DNA from 3 places in the Paenibacillus sp. FSL H7-0942 genome. Region 1 is predicted to be linked to each of the others. Evidence: predicted binding sites of a transcription regulator. Region 1 holds the regulator's gene; each other region holds the start of a gene.

Region 1 (5,615 bases):
AACCAGAGGAACGAAAGGCATTGGAGGCTATCACACATCCGGCGATCCGAAGAGAGATGCGCGAACGGGCTGCTGCATACGCGTTGCAACATCCGGATAAACTTGTGGTATCTGATATTCCTTTGCTCTACGAATCAGGCCTGGAGGATGGTTTCGAGGAAGTCATGGTAGTATATGTCCCGAGATCGGTGCAACGAGATCGCTTGATGAGTCGGGATGGAATGACTGCAGCACAGGCCGAGGCTCGAATGGATGTACAGATGGATATTGAGCGCAAAAAGCAGCTGGCAGACATTGTCATCGATAACAGCCGCTTATGGACAGAGACGGAGCAGCAAATTGACTCATATCTACAGCGTAAGGGTTTGTTATGAAGATATTGCGTAAGAAACGTGTACTGCTGTTGATGTTTGTGTCCTTTGTACTGGTGTTATTTCTGAATACAAACTGGATGGCATGGTTCTATCCCATACATTATAAGGAAGAGATCCGTGCCCAATCTCAGAGTTATGAGGTTGATCCGTTTCTGATTGCTTCCATTATCAAGGTGGAGACTAATTTTAAGACAAGCAAGGAATCCAAACGAGGTGCCATTGGGCTCATGCAACTGATGCCGGACACCGCGAATTGGATACTGGAACAAGCCAAAATTCCCGACACTTCGCTGGAGGAATTGAAGCACGAGCCTGAACGAAATATTCAATTAGGCACATGGTATCTGCGGAATCTATCCGATCAATTCGATGGCAATGAAGCAGTTATGATCGCTGCCTATAATGCGGGACCAGGCAAAGTAAACAGTTGGCTTAGAGATGGTGTATGGGATGGCTCGTTTGATACAGTGAAAGATATTCCGTTTGGTGAGACGCGTCACTATGTACAAAGAGTCATTTACTATTATAATCAGTATGTAAAGATCTATAATACGTTCTAAGTATATAAGTAGAAGCACAGAGCAGGCCGGTTATTCACCGGCCGCTCCATGCTCCTCTGTGTAGCGTATTACGATGCAGATATTATTGGTATTGACCTGCCAATTGCTGTTCTGCAATTGTTACCAGACGCTTCGTGATGTACCCACCGATCGAACCGTTCTCGTAAGAAGTCATGTTACCTTGGTATCCGTCTTGTGGGATGCTGATTCCGAGTTCTTGAGCAACTTCATATTTCATTTGCTCGAGTGCTGCGGAAGCTTTAGTTACCACCAAGTTGTTGGAGTTACCATTGCTTTGTGCCATTGCTGTTCACCTCCTCGCGGGTTGGTAAAAGTATTATGTGTCGGCAATGCGTTTTTCATTACAAAATCAGTACAGGGAATATGTGGTAAAAAGTAAAACGTGGGAAGTGATCTGTTTTGAAGTGTCCTTATTGCGGTTATATGGGTACCAAAGTGCTTGATTCGCGTCCGGCCAACGAAGCAAAATCCATTCGTCGTCGCCGTGAGTGTGAGCAGTGTGCCCGAAGATTTACAACGTTTGAGATGATTGAGGAGACTCCACTGATTGTCATTAAGAAAGATGGCAGTCGTGAAGAGTTCAGCCGGGATAAAATTCTCCGCGGGCTGATTCGTGCCTGTGAGAAACGTCCAGTCTCCGTAGAGACCCTGGAGATGATGGTATCTGAAGTAGAGAAATCCCTGCGTAATACAGCCGATGCTGAGGTCGAGAGTCGCCAGATTGGTGAGCTATTGATGGAACAGTTGTTTCCAGTCGATGAAGTGGCGTATGTCCGTTTTGCGTCGGTATACCGCCAGTTCAAAGATATCAATATGTTCATGAAAGAACTGAAATCCCTGTTGTCCAAAGACGATCTGGAGGATTAGTGAAGTTGGTAAAGGGAGAAGAGCAGTCTGGAGTTCCAGTCCGTGTGTACCAGAGAAATCGGTTGTTCTTCTCCAATCACTTTGGATCTTGAGAAAGTGATTGACAGCGAAAGCTGGATTTTATATGATATAGGAGTCGCCTGTGGAACGTAGCAGTGCTGGACAAGTTATCTATTTCATATCTTGGGGCCTTAGCTCAGCTGGGAGAGCGCATCGCTGGCAGCGATGAGGTCAGGGGTTCGATCCCCCTAGGCTCCATAATCAAGAACGCCATCACGTCATGTGATGGCGTTTTTTTGTGCGTGAAATAAATCAGAACATGCATTAATTAATTAGAATTTTTGGACTTGGGGACGAGCTTGGGGACGAATATTCTAGATGCAAAAATAGAGGGTTTAAAGTCCTGACTGTGGAGTTGTCAAAAAAAGTACAGTTTGTAAACAAGGAGCCCCTTCCGGCTGGATATTGTCCAGCCGGAAGGGGCTACATTCTTCTGTATACGCTTTCACTTAGCCAGATATTCGACGAATCTTACAAAGATCGTGGCTACTTCGGCGCGGGTGGCGGTGGCTTTGGGAGCAAAAAAGTTGTCCGACTTGCCTAATACAATGCCGATGCCTTGTAGCGCCTGAACGGCCTCCAATGCCCATGAGCTGATCTCACTCTCGTCCGTGAAGGGCTTAGCGTGGCTTTCAGGGAGCTCATAGCCTTTGTACTTCATGTAGTTGTACAGTATCACCAGCATCTGCTCGCGCGTCATCGTTGAATTGGGGTCAAACAGTTCTGCGTTTGTACCGTTGACTACGCCTTTTTCGGCTGCCCACTCGGCTGCCGCCGTGTACCACTGTCCGTCCGTCACGTCGTTAAAGCGGGAACTCGTGTAGCTGGAGAGGTTTACGTTCTCAAGATTGGCCAGTACCTGCACGAACATTGCACGCGTCATTGCGGTGCCCGGTGAGAAAGTTGTGGACGTGGTGCCGTTGAAAAGATCGTATGTGTAGGCGAAATTTATATCGTTGTAAAACCAGTCGTCCATGTTGGCATCTCTGAAAGGATTGCCCGATAGCACGAGGAAGCCCAGTGGGGTGGCGTCATCAAATGCTAGCTCCGTACCCTCACGGATGTTCAGCGACATGCCGTTGTCTAAGTCAACTCTTGCGCCGCTCGGTCCTACCACAACCGCTCCGTTGCTCCGTATCTTTGATCCGCCGTGAATATCCACACGGTTGCCGTTGGGCAGGGTCACATGCGCGTCTTTGCCGCCTACTGTAACCGTACCGTCGCTCGCTATCGTCGATCCTCCCGAAATGGTCACTGTGTTGTTTTCGCCGGGTAGTGTCACTTCGGCGCTCTTGTCTGCCGGAATGGTTACCTTATCGTTTGAGTCTATCGTTGTGCCTTCGGGCACCTTAATCTTCGTCCCGCCTTTGGTCGCAATCTCGCCGCCACCGGGGAGGGTGGTGTTGCCGTTTTTGTCTGTGACCGCGGGCTTATCCTTCGGTGTATTCACTGTGTAGGTCGACTTCAACGTTCCAGGGTCTGTCCCGGTGCCCGTATTGTCGGTGTTGCCCGTATTACCGATGTTGCCGGTATTTCCGGTGTTTCCGGTGTTGCCCGTATTGCCGCCAGAATCAGGCACAGTGGGAGTCGTCGTCTTCATCGGCGTCGTCGTAGCACTGATCTCCGCGCCGTCGCCCTTTGCATTCACCGCGATGATGGTGAAGTTGTAGCCTTGGCCGTTTGTCAGGTTCTTAAAGGTATATTTGGTCTCCGTCGCATCCAGTGTGATCGGCGTCCCGTTGCCATACCATACCTTGTAGCCCAAGATCGCACTGCCACCGTCGTCAGCAGGGGCGGTCCAGTTCAATGTGACCTGACCGTCACCGGCTGTCGCCTTGAAGCCGCTCGGAGCACCTGGCACGACCGGTTTTCTCTGCGCGAACATCCAATCAAAGACGTCTGTGTAGTCATTGTTCCAAGCTGGCAAGTTAGAGGACTGCGCCGTGGGAGCTATGCTCCAATTCCCCATAGTTATCTGGTTGTAAAGAACCGCCGCTTCAACTTCGTGCGCTATGTAATCAGCCAGAACAGGTGTGTTGGCCGGATTCGGCCTCAGGTTCGGCTGATCAAATTGATTGTAGGGCCACGTAAGGACCTCATTACTCTCAAAGCGCGAAGCCCTCGCGTTGATCATTTTTGGCATATTGTTATTGATAAAGTTATTGAGGTTAGTCTGGTAGCCTCCAACATTATGAGCATTTAAAAACATCCAATAGGCCAGGTTGTTGTGAGCGTCGTTGTCCTTAGCATTCGGTGAACCGCTTACCGGGGCCATAGGTGCGGCGGCGGCGAAGAAGCCAGGGTGGCTGTTAACTAAGTTGTTTGTATACTGGCCGCCCCATGAGAAGCCCGCCGCGTAAACACGGTTAGGGTCTACTTCGCCGCTGGCAATCAGGGCGTCTATGACCTTCTTAACATTCTCTGTTGAGGGAACAGATACGCCATTATAGGAAATATTCAGTACATGGCTGGCGTACTTGTCAGGATTTTTCTCCATTTTTTTCATTAGAGCGACCGAGCCGTTGGCGGATTTCATGGCCGCTTTTTGGTCTGTCGCAGCGTTTGTACCGCCGCGTGACATGCCGTGAGTATAAACATACAGCGGCAATCCTTTGATCACTTTACCGTCTTCATCCTTGTGTAGGTAGAGCGAGCGATTGACCGAATTGTCCGTGAATGTTGTAAACTTGTCAAGGATCGGATTCACAACTTTGTCCTGTTCAAAAACCACGTTGCGAAGTGGACTCCCCTCTGTCAGTACGATCTCTCCGTTTGGGACGATGTTGTAAACCTGCTTTGTCGAGTTACTGCTGCCATCCAGCGTTGTTTTGCCGCCGCTCGCTGAATAAAACTCAGACTCAACTACGATGTAACGGCCACTTGCCAGTCCGTCCTGATAATCCGGTGAATTGCTTACTGGCCCCAGATAGCCGCGTACTTTCGGCTCGTCATTAGCGTATACCCTTGTGATTTTGCGTGGTCCTTCAAAGGTCACTGCTTCGCCGTTCAGGGTTGTGTTCCTAGCCGATAAGGCAAACAAGTCCGGATTAAGCGCGGAGCCTAACGCTGCCTTCCCCTCGCCTAAGTCGATGATGACAGCCGTTGTGTACTCGCCACTGGCGAAGTTGTCATTCCATACAACAAAGGGAAGCAGCCCCGCGTCCGGATCGTTTTTGAATGTTACGTGAATTGTATGGTCAGCCTCAATATTCGAAAAGGTATAAGTGCCAGCAGATAGAGTCACGGTCTCGCCGTCTACCGTTACAGTATCCACAATTTTGCCGGAATCGGGAGTAAACGTAATTTCTTTGTTAGAGCCCCGATCTACTCTCAGCACATCGCCGGGTGGGTTCGACATTATTGAGCCGCCCGGTCCGGCAGTGGCGGTAATTGATAATCTGGTGTCCACTTCATTGGCTGAGATGAGCTGCAGGCTGTCTGTAAAAGAAGCAGCGCTGGTGTAAGCCGCGTCCGGATCTCCGAAACTGGAAACGACTTCATAACGATCACCGCCTTTTTCCGTTGAGTTATTAATATAAACCTCAAAGGTAAGCTTGCCCTCCTCCAAGGTCAAGGTTCTTTTGGGTATTCTCATCTCCACGATATATCCTGTTTCCGTGATCTGGGTCCATGCAGCTCTGCCCGGAGCGGCCTGCCCTGAGAACACACCCGACGCGCTGACGCGCCATTGGTTTGAGCCTCCGGTTCCGGTGCCGACATAAAACTCCAGGCT
Region 2 (5,615 bases), 160 kb from region 1:
TGAATGGCATGATGTTTGGGACTATACTCAATTGATGATGCGGGGGATAGCGAAGAGGTTTTTTGTTCCTCTGCATTGGCTATCGACCAAAAAGAGAATAGGGCAAGACAACTGAGCAAGCCCAAGGTTATACAGGTTGTTTTCCGAGCGTTGTTCCAACACGTATGAAAGAATCGTTTCAAATTTACACCTACTTTTTCATTTATCCGTTACCTGAGCGGGTCCTAGTTTCATTCTAGGGGACAGGCTATGCAAAGGTTGCTGCAACCTGTCGGGCGGCTGATCATGAATAAACACTACTTTTGCCAGCATTTGCAGGAAAAGTAGTGTCTTCGTCTATCTTAAGTGAAACATGCCGCTGCTAATGGCAGTCACTTTCACTTTGGGTTCATATTGCCAGATCATCTCGGTCCGGCGTGTCTCATACTGCAGTTTCATAGCTTCGCGATCGATTACCGCCTGTTTTGCTTTCTCTTCTTCGGCATCTGTCTCGGAGTCGATCGGTACTGCGGCCTCTGCCGCCAGTTCTACATCTACTCCAATGGGTTTAGCGTTAGTTATATCCACAACTTTTATCAGTGGTGCAGGTGGCGTGCGGTCAGAATGGACATTCTCATTCTCCGTGTCTGAGGTTATGTTACCTGGTAATTCTACCTCAGGCGTATCTTCCCGGAGTACCGCCTCATAGTAGGTGTCCAACACGTCCAGCTCCAGATAAAGCCGCTCTTGGGCTTTCTCTGCCCAGCTATAATCGAGTTCCAGCAAGCGGTTCGTCAAATGAGATTCCAAAGCAGCTCCGGCATCAAATAACGAAACTTTAGCTGTCTGTACATGCATGTTCTCCGCAAGCCTCGGACTGAGATCACGTCGGTTCAGCTTAGTGCCGAATTTTTCTATAATTTCACCCGAGCGAAGGGAGATGCCGAGAAAATGCAATTCCTCCCGTTTCAAATCACAGGCGAATTCCACCTTGAAACACACACCAAGCCAAGGCTCATATACGGCTGGCGCTGTAGCCCGCAATTGCCGTTTGGCAGCCTGTTCGAACAGGTTCACGAAGGCACCGCCTTCACGGGCAGCGCCGAAAATCTGCTGCAGTCTGCGACTGCCATACACCACTTCTTCACGCAATATTCGTCCTGGTCCCAGCTGTGGAAGTGATGGCGTAATACCGAAGTAACGGCCTAGAATAGTTTCTTTTGGTGGCTCGCCTTGAGGACTGCTGTTGGTTACGCCATTCGTTCCATCAGGGTTAGTTCCAGCAGGAGGTGATGCTTGCGCAGCTTTGGCTTCTGCTGCCTCAATGGCCTGCTGATAACTGTCAGGATCAAATATAAATGTAAAGGACATTGTCTCAGCGGGTGCTCCGGTTCGTTCCACAAACCCCCAATAATAGGGGCGATTGGTCAACGCTTTGTCCGCCTCAGGCGAGAGTTTGACTGTAACATGGGCAGGGGAACGCTCCATAATCTGACAATCCAGTGCTTCCAGATAGGTGAGAACATAAGCCTGTACTTCATGGGGAGACATGGTCATGAGTTAGCTACCTCCTTTGCGAAGATCTAACAACCCGGATACGGCAGGCCCTTCATCTGAAACCTCACGTTGAATAGAGTTCAACGATTGTCCAAGTGAATCCATTTTGCGGCGAATATCATCATCAGTTTGTGATTCCAGCATGATTTTGTACAAACTTTTCTCAATAGACTCCTTCTTCTCTAACCGTTCCAGAATGACATCCAGCCCGCCGATCACCATCTCAAACATATTGATCTTCTCATGCAGCAGATTCAAAATATGTTCCTCAATGGTTCCAGTCGTGGATAAATTGAAGATGTTCACGTCATTTTGCTGTCCCAGCCGGTGTACCCGACCGATCCGCTGCTCAACCCGCATAGGGTTCCAAGGCAAATCAAAGTTGATCATATGATGGCAAAATTGCAGATTAATGCCTTCACCACCCGCTTCGGTTGCAATCATGGCCTGCACACGCCCGCGGAAGAGATCCATCATCCAGTCTTTTTTGCCTCGATTCATGCCACCCCGATAGGGTACAGCCGTAAGCCCATTGTTGCGGAAATAGTTTAGCAGATACTCCTGCGTGGCCCGGTATTCAGTGAAGATAATTACTTTTTCATTCATGTTCCGAACCAGCTCCATCGTTTTCTCCGCTTTGGTATTCTCCTTGATCGCTTTAATATGGGCAACGAGTTCCCAAATCTTGTCCCGAAGGGGAGAGTCCAGCGGAAGTTTCTTCGACAGATTAACCAGCGTCACGAATACAGCATCCCGACTGCTGCACACTTCACGCTGCAATGTAACAAGGGAGAGCATGCTGCTCAGGTTACCGCCAGCTTCCTGGTACTGGTCTTTAACAAAGGAAGTCACGCCATCATAAAGCGCTTGTTCTTCGGGCGATAGTTGCAGATTCACGTTGGAGACATTCCGTTTGGTAAATTGAACAGGGCCTTCGCCGCGGCGGTTACGAATCATGACTTTGGATAACTCGTTCTTAAGCTGTTCCTGATTTTTCGGAACTCGTTTGTCTACAACAAAGTTGGCCGCAAAGTCACCCTGACGACCCAGTTGACCGGGCTTCAGCAGGTTGATCAGATTGAACAATTCACTCATATCGTTCTGCACAGGTGTAGCTGTAAGCAACAGACAATACTTTTTGCGCAATTTGAGCATGAATTGATAGTTGGTTGTTTTCTTGTTTTTGAGTTTATGAGCCTCGTCAATAATAATCATGTCGTAGTCGGTATTCAGCAGCATATCTTTATGTGGGTCACGTTTGGCTGTATCCATGGAAGCAACAACCACTTCATTCTGCCAGGAATAGGCCTTTTTCTGAGCAATAGCAGGGATGCCAAATTTTGAATTCAACTCCCGTACCCATTGCAACACAAGAGAGGCTGGCACGAGAATGAGTACCTTGGATACGAGACCCCGAACCATATATTCTTTCAGAATGAGACCGGCTTCAATGGTTTTGCCCAGACCCACCTCATCGGCGAGAATGGCCCGGCCTGACATTTCAAATAATACTCTGCGAGCAGTGTCCATCTGGTGAGGGAGTGGGGTAAGGCCTTGTAGATGCTTGAGACATTGGATCTCGTCAAAATTGGGAATCAGGTTGGTCTCTTCGGCTTGAATGCCCAGTTGGAAGAGTCGATAATCCCCCCAAGGACCTCCTTTATCCAGTCGTGATTCTAATTGATTAATCCAAGTCCGATCAAATTCTAAAGGAACGGGCAGCTCGGCTACAGGTTGATTCGTGTGATGCGGGTTTTTCCGGTTCATGGTGTTTCCTCCCCTGCCATACGTGATGACGTTTTATTCGTAGGTAATAGTATGGACGAATGAGAGTCAGTTCATAACTATGTGGGTTCAAATAAGGAATATTTACACTTGTCACTCCGATGACAGAATAACCTTCAATCGCTGTTATCCCCAGATTTTTTTTGATTCCCTTGTCCAAAGGGGGAAAACCCGGGGATAGCGTATGCTTTCGATGCAGCTTTCTTTCAGAAAGCTTTTAGGCCAACGCTTCGCTTCTTCAGGTTATTTCTGTCCTCTCCGTTCTTGTGTAAAAAGTTTAGTTGAACCAATGTGAACTACAGTTTATTTACAAGAAGCTTGTCCGTGTTTAGGGAGTCTATAAAATAAGGTCTGTGATAAAAGTCGTATGGAAAATCAATATATGGTGTAATATACTGGTTTTATATCACTATATGTGGTGTTTCATCATAATTTACTTCTATAGTGAAAATGGAGCTTTATGCCGGGGAGGTTGAATGTAGCGATGAAATCGAACCAACGATCGTACCAATTAGAAGGACTTAGCGAAAAAATATTCCTGGACCGATACGCCTGGAAGGACGCTGATTCGAATCATGCCAAGGTCGGAGATGTGGTATTGGTATTAACGAAGGATGATCCGAAGTTCCCAACCAAGGAAGTGGGCGAAATCATAGAACGTCAGGGTCAGCTTGTACAGGTAAGGACTCGAAGCGGAGAGATGATTGAGACAAACGTGGAGAAATTGACACTCAACATAGAAAAAACTCCAGAAGAGATGTGGGACCGTCTTGCCAAAGCGATGGCTTCTGTAGAATCCACAGCTGATCAGCGGGCGAAGTGGGAGTCCAAGTTCCGCTCTGTGTTGGAAGATTGGAAGTTAGTACCCGGAGGCCGCATTGCTGCGGGCGCGGGGGCAAGCGATGAGCTGACACTTTTCAATTGTTATGTCATTCCGTCTCCGCAAGACAGTCGGGGTGGAATCATGAAGACTTTGACCGAGATGACGGAGATTATGGCACGTGGGGGAGGTGTTGGCATTAATTTGTCCTCTTTGCGTCCTCGCCGAGCGGTGGTGAAAGGTGTCAACGGATCATCCAGCGGTTCCGTATCGTGGGGCGGATTGTTCAGTTATACGACTGGACTGATTGAACAGGGCGGAAGCCGCCGGGGTGCGCTCATGCTGATGATGAATGACTGGCATCCAGATGTGCTTGATTTTATTACCGTGAAACAAACGATGGGGCAGGTGACCAATGCCAATCTGTCTGTATGTGTGAGCAACGCATTTATGGAGGCTGTCAAGCAGGACGGAGATTGGGACTTGGTTTTCCCCGATACGAACGATCCGGACTACGACATCGAGTGGAACGGGGATATGCAGCAATGGAAAGCCGCAGGTCATTCGGTGGTGCACTATCGTACACTGAAGGCGCGCGAAATCTGGCATACCATTATTGAATCAGCCTGGAAATCGGCAGAGCCCGGTGTGGTATTCATGGAGTACTACAACCAGATGTCCAACAGCTGGTACTTCAATCCGATTATCTGTACTAATCCTTGCGCAGAACAGGGTCTGCCTGCCTGGGGTGTATGTAATCTGTCTGCCATTAATCTGTCCAAATTCTACGATGAAACAAATCATGATGTGGCATGGGATGAACTGGCGGAAACCACTCGTATCTCGACTAGATTTTTGGACAATGTCATCGATGCAACACCATATCATTTTGAGGAAAATAGACTGAATCAGCAGCGTGAACGCCGGGTTGGGCTTGGCACCATGGGACTGGCAGAGCTGATGATTAAGCTGCGTATTCGATACGGCAGTCCTGAATCTCTTGTTTTTCTGGATAGACTGTATGGATTCATGGCGAAGGAGGCCTATCTGGCATCGGCAGAGATTGCAGCAGAGAAGGGAGCTTTCCCAGCTTTTGAAGCTGAACCGTATTTACAGAGTGGATTCATGAAAAACATGGTTGCGACGTACCCTGAAGTGGGAGAGGCCATCCGTAAACAGGGCATTCGAAATGTCACACTGATCACACAAGCGCCAACGGGAAGTACAGGTACGATGGTGGGCACATCAACAGGTATTGAGCCGTATTTCGCCTTCAAGTATTTCCGTCAAAGCCGTCTAGGTTATGATGAACAGTTCGTACCGATCGCACAAGATTGGCTGGATGAACATCCTGGTGAAGCTTTACCAGACTATTATGTGACGGCGATGGATTTGTCGGCTGAGAATCACATACGGGTGCAGGCAACGATTCAGCAATGGGTGGATAGTTCGATCTCGAAGACGGCCAACTGTC
Region 3 (5,615 bases), 2.7 Mb from region 1:
GATGATTAATGGAGAAATAACCGATATCCTGCGCCAGTGCATACTGTACGATCCGCAGGAAAGCTGCGGTGTTGGCCCGAACGTTTCCGTCAAGCTCCACATAGGAGATTGCACCCGCGTTACATAACGTATGGAACGGTGCCTCCAGTTCAATCTTCCGATATGCTGGAAGCGTGTGGTAGACCGGGATATGGAATGAATTCGTATAATACTCCCGATCATTCACTCCGGGAATAATGCCATAACGCTCTCTGTCGATCTTCGTGAATTTGCCGGACAACCCTTCAGCAGGTGTGGCAAACAGTGTGATATTCAAGTTATGCTGCTCGCTCATCCGGTCACAGAACTCTCTCATGGTCCGAATAATGTTGAGCGCTTCGCGATGTACATGAGGGTCCTGTCCATGATGGCGCCCATAGAGAGCTGTCATACATTCCGCGAGTCCGATAAAACCAAGAGATAATGTTCCATGCTTTAAAAGCTCGGCAACCGGCTCGTTCGGGCCAAGCTGTTCTCCACCTTCCCATACACCCTCCCGCATCATGAAGTCCGATGCCTTGGCAGGTTGCAATGTCTGAATTCGGTAGCGGTGCAGCAGGCCGGAAGCGGCATTATGCATAACTGACTCCAAAGCAGTATAGAATCCGGTTCGGTCAGCGACAGCTCTTGCACCTTGGCAAATACCAAACCGGATGCCGAGCTTCACGAGGTTAATGGTGTTGAAGGACAGATTACCTTTACCACTTTGACGATTGCGACCAAACCGGTCAGCCAGTGTACGTGTGCGGCATCCCATGGTTGCGATGATCGTATCCGGATCTTCCGGATGATAGAAGGGCAGATTGAAAGAGGCATCCACATTGACAAAGTTAGGATACATCCGCCGGGATGAACAGGTGACTGCGAGCCGGAACAGATCATAGTTCGGCTCTCCTTGAGCCTGATTGATCCCCTGTTTACATTGGAAAATATGTTGAGGGAACACGGGAGTCTCCCCGTTGCCCAGGCCTCGAATGGTTGCTTCCAGCAACGAGCGTGATACCAACCGTCCTTCCGCAGAAGTACATAATCCATAGTTCAGTGAAGTAAATGGAATCTGACCACCCGCCCGGCTGCTCATCGTATTCAGGTTATGAATCAGTGATTCAGCAGCTTGTCCTGTCTCCAATTCAGTCTCTTCATAGGCGAAGGCATATGCCCGCGGACATTGATTCTTCGCTTCGATGCTATCCAGATGAAGCTGTTCATCCCCGATCAGAACATTTTCACCAAAGAGCCGTTGCCCTTTGCGGTAGTGTTTGCGGAACGATCGCTGTACATAAGGGGCCAGATCCCAGTCAATTTTATTGGCCGATACACCGCCATATTGACTGTTCTGCTGGGATTGGAAGATGATCGCAACCAGAGCCATGGCAGACATGATCGTCTGAGGTGTGCGAACCGATCCGTTACCTGTGTTGAAACCCGCAGCAAGGAGACGGTCAAACGGGATAAAGATACAGTTGGTCGTTCCAAGTGCATACTGATCCAGATCGTGTACATACAGATCCCCATTCTCTACAGCTTGGGCAAGCTCTTCCGGCAACACATGACGCAGAGCATGCCACTTGGCGGTCTCCGAACCGAGCCTGCTCATCTTACCACTGAAGGAATCCCCGTTCAGATTTGCATTTTCCCTCAGCGTATCGGCGTCTTCTGCGCCAATAATTCGTCTTCCCAGGTCGGATAATAGATCGGATGCCGGTGGGGTGGCATACTCAAGCATGTTCATGTAAGGTTCCTCCTAAAATGATTTTGGTTATCATTCAATTCACGTTAAATACTATATGTAGATTCGTCTTATCCATTTATAAACTATATGTGGTTTTTTGGGTGTGATCATGATCACACAGCTTACTGAACAAAATGGACTTTCCTTTAATTGCTGCGGATAAAGGTTCCCAAAGTCTGAGCGGAAGCGTATAATTTCTAGTTATTCTGCAAGTATAATATCCGAAGTCGGACAAGATGGACTTTAATCAAGCTGAAAAGGCGAGTTGCAATGAATTCGCGGTCGTTAAACCATCCGTTTAAGACCTGCTTTTGTCCGCAAATGGGCAATAGGCAGGGAGTATGATTCTCTTATACTTCTACGGTGTTAATCATATAAGTATAGATTGTGACAGCTATTCGGATTTTTGATGACCCCTGTACGTGATTAAACATTCTGAAATACAGATTTGAAAGTGCAGCTAAGATAAGAGGGGTGAATCATGGGGACGGCAGAAGGCATTACAAGAGGCTTCTATGAAGATATAAAGGAAGCTGCGGCCCATATCGTAGACGTATTAAGCGGTATATTGAAGGTCAATACCATCTTTGTTGCCACGAATGACGGGGTGACCAATGTCATTTTGGAGGCCTTTAATCGTACGGAAGAGTTAGTTGTTAAAGGCAGTGCACTTCCATTTACGGATTCATATTGCAGCCTGGTATTAAGAGACAACGGTAACGTGCTTACGATCCCGGATACATGTGAACATCCGATGACACGATCCATGGGCGTTACGAGCGGACTTGGCAATCGCTTCTTCGTGGGCGTGCCTATTATGAGAAGATCGGGCGAAACATTTGGTACCATCTGTCTGATGGATGATCCTGGTTATGTGATCAGCGAAACCGATATGAAGACACTGAAGGCGATGGCTGTATTCCTGGGTTATGTTGTTGATCTGGAAAGCACGTTGCATGTTCAGGAGCAGAAATTGAGTGATTCGGAACAAATGCAAGAACAGCTCCAGGCAGAGAAAGAACGTGCCGAATCTGAGGCTATGACCAAAACACAGATGTTGAAGCTAATGAGTCACGAGATTCGCAATCCTTTGAACGGTATTTTGGGACTGACAGATCTGATGCGCACACCGGATATGCCTGAGGAGCAGTCCGAATATGTGAACATGATTGAGACAAGCGGCAATATTCTGCTTTCCTTGCTGAATAATATGATGAATTTCAACATAAATGAAGCAGGTAAAACGGTTATACATGATGATCCGTTTGATCTGGTAGGTACCATTGAGAATACCGTGTATCTCTATGCCGGGATTGCGACGGGCAAGAACATTGAGCTGGGATTAAATCTTGAACTGAATGTATCTCAAGTGTTCGTTGGTGATGAAGTCAAGATTGGACAGTTGCTTGCACACGTCATTCAATATGCTCTCGATTCAACGCGTGAAGGTTCCGTTCTGATCACAGCAGTGGTGAACGGAGAAGAATTGGAGGAGACCGGTACACTTCAGCTCAAGGTGAAGTACACGGGTCAGATGTTATCGGACAAGAAGAAACCATCCTTTAACAGCCAAGATGAAAAATTGAATATCCAAAAACTGATTGGAAGCAATCTGGGTTTAGCTGTAAGCCAGAATCTTGCCATTCTCATGCATGGCCGTATTCAGGTGAGCAGTGTGAAGGAAAATGAGACGGAATTCAACATTTCACTTCCGTTACGCAGATACTGGGAGTTACCTCAGCTCGCAAGTGTTCAGCAGCGGTTAAAAGGGAAAAAGGTGTTACTTGCCAAGGACCCTGACATTTTGCAAGGTGTCTCTTCCCTGATGCGTAGGTGGGAGATGGATGTACACATGACCTCGGGTTTGACATTAGCGCATGATTGGATCAAGGAAGGATTCATGCCGGATGTAGCCGTTGTGGATATGGGATTAATGGAAGGTGGCGCGGTTGATTTTGTACATGAACTGAAACAGCGACTGGAGAATCTGCCCGTCATTGTTCTTGTTCCTTATGGTATGCACATTGAATTGCATGAAGCAGAGGCCTTTGATGCTGTTCTGACCAAGCCGGTCAGACAGGCTGATCTGTTGAATGCATTGAGCATTACTTTGCCTTAAATCATGATCATAGATCTTTAATCGGCGCACCTTATAGGTGCGCTTTTTTTCGTTTTCCATTTTCTGAGCCAAAGCCCTTTTATTCCGAGCTGGTTACGTTACAATAGAAAGTGAACTTCATCTTTATAACCAATAGAGGAGGATATGCAATCAATGGATTATCGCAGATTAGGTGGAAGCGGACTGAAAGTAAGCGAGATTAGCCTGGGAAGCTGGCTGACGTACGGAGGGTATGTGGAACGTGAGAATGCGGTGAAATCAATTGAAACTGCATTTGATGAAGGCATTAACTTTTTTGATACTGCCAATGTATACGAACGGGGCGCAGCAGAAGAACTGCTTGGGCAGACGCTCAAAGCATATTCCCGTGACTCTTATGTACTTGCAACCAAAGTATTTGGCAAAATGGGTGATGGTCCGAATGACCAGGGGTTATCTCGCAAACATATCAAGGAGCAATGTGAAGCCAGCTTGAAGCGCCTAGGCGTTGAATATGTGGATATCTATTATTGCCATCGTTATCATACCGAAACACCAATTGAAGAAACACTCCGTGCTCTCGATGATCTGGTACGCCAAGGCAAAGTGTTATATGTAGGCGTCAGCCAGTGGACAGCGGCTCAGATGGAAGCTGCGTTGGGTACAGCAGATCGTCTGCTTCTGGATCGTATCGTGGTCAATCAGCCGGTGTACAACATGTTTGACCGTTATATCGAAAATGAAATTATTCCGCTCGGTGAGCGTAAAGGCATCGGACAAGTTGTATACTCCCCGCTTGCTCAAGGTCTATTGACCGGGAAATATACGTCCGTTTCCGATATCCCAGAGAATAGCCGTGCTGCCAAGCTAGGATGGGACGAAGGAAAGATCAATGTGGATCGTATCGGGAAAGTTCGTCAACTGATTGAAGTGGCGGACAAGCTGGATCTGAAGGTTGGCCAACTGGCTCTTGCCTGGATTCTGCGCCAGAACAATGTATCCAGTGCACTTGTAGGGGCGAGTCGTCCCGAGCAGGTAAAAGAGAACGCGGCTGCATCTGGCGTGAAGCTGGATGCTGCCATTGTGGAGGAGATTGAGAGCATCCTTGCTTGATCTCCTGTCAGCAAACAAGCTGAGATGATATGCAATGATCTATAAAGAAAGGGATGTCCTGTGCGCCTGAATAGGCGAACGAGACATCCCTTTTTTGGAGCGTTGAAAGGTTAGATTAATGAAGGGTTAGATCTTACTTTAAAGCGTAAGAGGCAAGGAACGAAAAGTTAAGGCGCACACACGGTTACGCCCTGTATTCTTGGCTTCATATAAAGCACGATCGGCCTGTTCGAAGAAATCGTCATCGTCATGATCATCACAATGATCGGGGTACACGGCTACACCAATGGAGATGGTTAGACGTGTCGTGTGCCCGTCAGGCAGAGCAAAATGGTATTTCTCTACAGCCTGTCGTATAGATTCGGCGGTAGCCACGGCCTGACGGTGTCCACAGTCGAGCAAGAGAATGGCGAATTCTTCCCCACCGTTTCGTGACACGATATCAGCAGAACGTGCATGCTCAACAAGCAGTCGTCCAAGTTGCTTCAGGACCGCATCGCCAGCGGAATGACCATAGGTGTCATTTACCTTTTTGAATCGGTCAATATCAATGGCAAGCAAGGAAAGCTTCTGTTGGTAATCCCGCGCACGCTGAAGTTCCAGTTGAAGTGATTTTTCGAACTGTCGTCGATT

What was found. Region 1 encodes NrdR, which represses ribonucleotide reductase genes. Its sites were predicted from a motif close to AACACNATATATNGTGTT; they were not measured.
Region 2: MHI48_RS10665 (adenosylcobalamin-dependent ribonucleoside-diphosphate reductase) is a predicted target of NrdR. The motif match lies at 3,727-3,744, and genes of this name have one in related genera.
Region 3: MHI48_RS28405 (anaerobic ribonucleoside triphosphate reductase) is a predicted target of NrdR. The motif match lies at 1,819-1,836, and genes of this name have one in related genera.

The regions. Positions count from the first base shown of each region.
Region 1 covers NZ_CP150279.1:2,180,781-2,186,395, forward strand. The annotation lists gene coaE (dephospho-CoA kinase) at 1-374, shown strand, start outside; gene MHI48_RS09920 (lytic transglycosylase domain-containing protein) at 371-934, shown strand; gene MHI48_RS09925 (alpha/beta-type small acid-soluble spore protein) at 1,017-1,238, opposite strand; gene nrdR (transcriptional regulator NrdR) at 1,355-1,822, shown strand; tRNA gene MHI48_RS09935 (tRNA-Ala) at 2,008-2,080, shown strand; gene MHI48_RS09940 (S-layer homology domain-containing protein) at 2,328-5,615, opposite strand, start outside.
Region 2 covers NZ_CP150279.1:2,340,915-2,346,529, forward strand. The annotation lists gene MHI48_RS10650 (hypothetical protein) at 1-125, opposite strand, end outside; gene MHI48_RS10655 (YqhG family protein) at 337-1,536, opposite strand; gene MHI48_RS10660 (DEAD/DEAH box helicase) at 1,540-3,303, opposite strand; gene MHI48_RS10665 (adenosylcobalamin-dependent ribonucleoside-diphosphate reductase) at 3,806-5,615, shown strand, end outside.
Region 3 covers NZ_CP150279.1:6,489,228-6,494,842, reverse strand. The annotation lists gene MHI48_RS28405 (anaerobic ribonucleoside triphosphate reductase) at 1-1,771, opposite strand, end outside; gene MHI48_RS28400 (histidine kinase dimerization/phospho-acceptor domain-containing protein) at 2,253-3,890, shown strand; gene MHI48_RS28395 (aldo/keto reductase family protein) at 4,044-4,982, shown strand; gene MHI48_RS28390 (GGDEF domain-containing protein) at 5,121-5,615, opposite strand, start outside.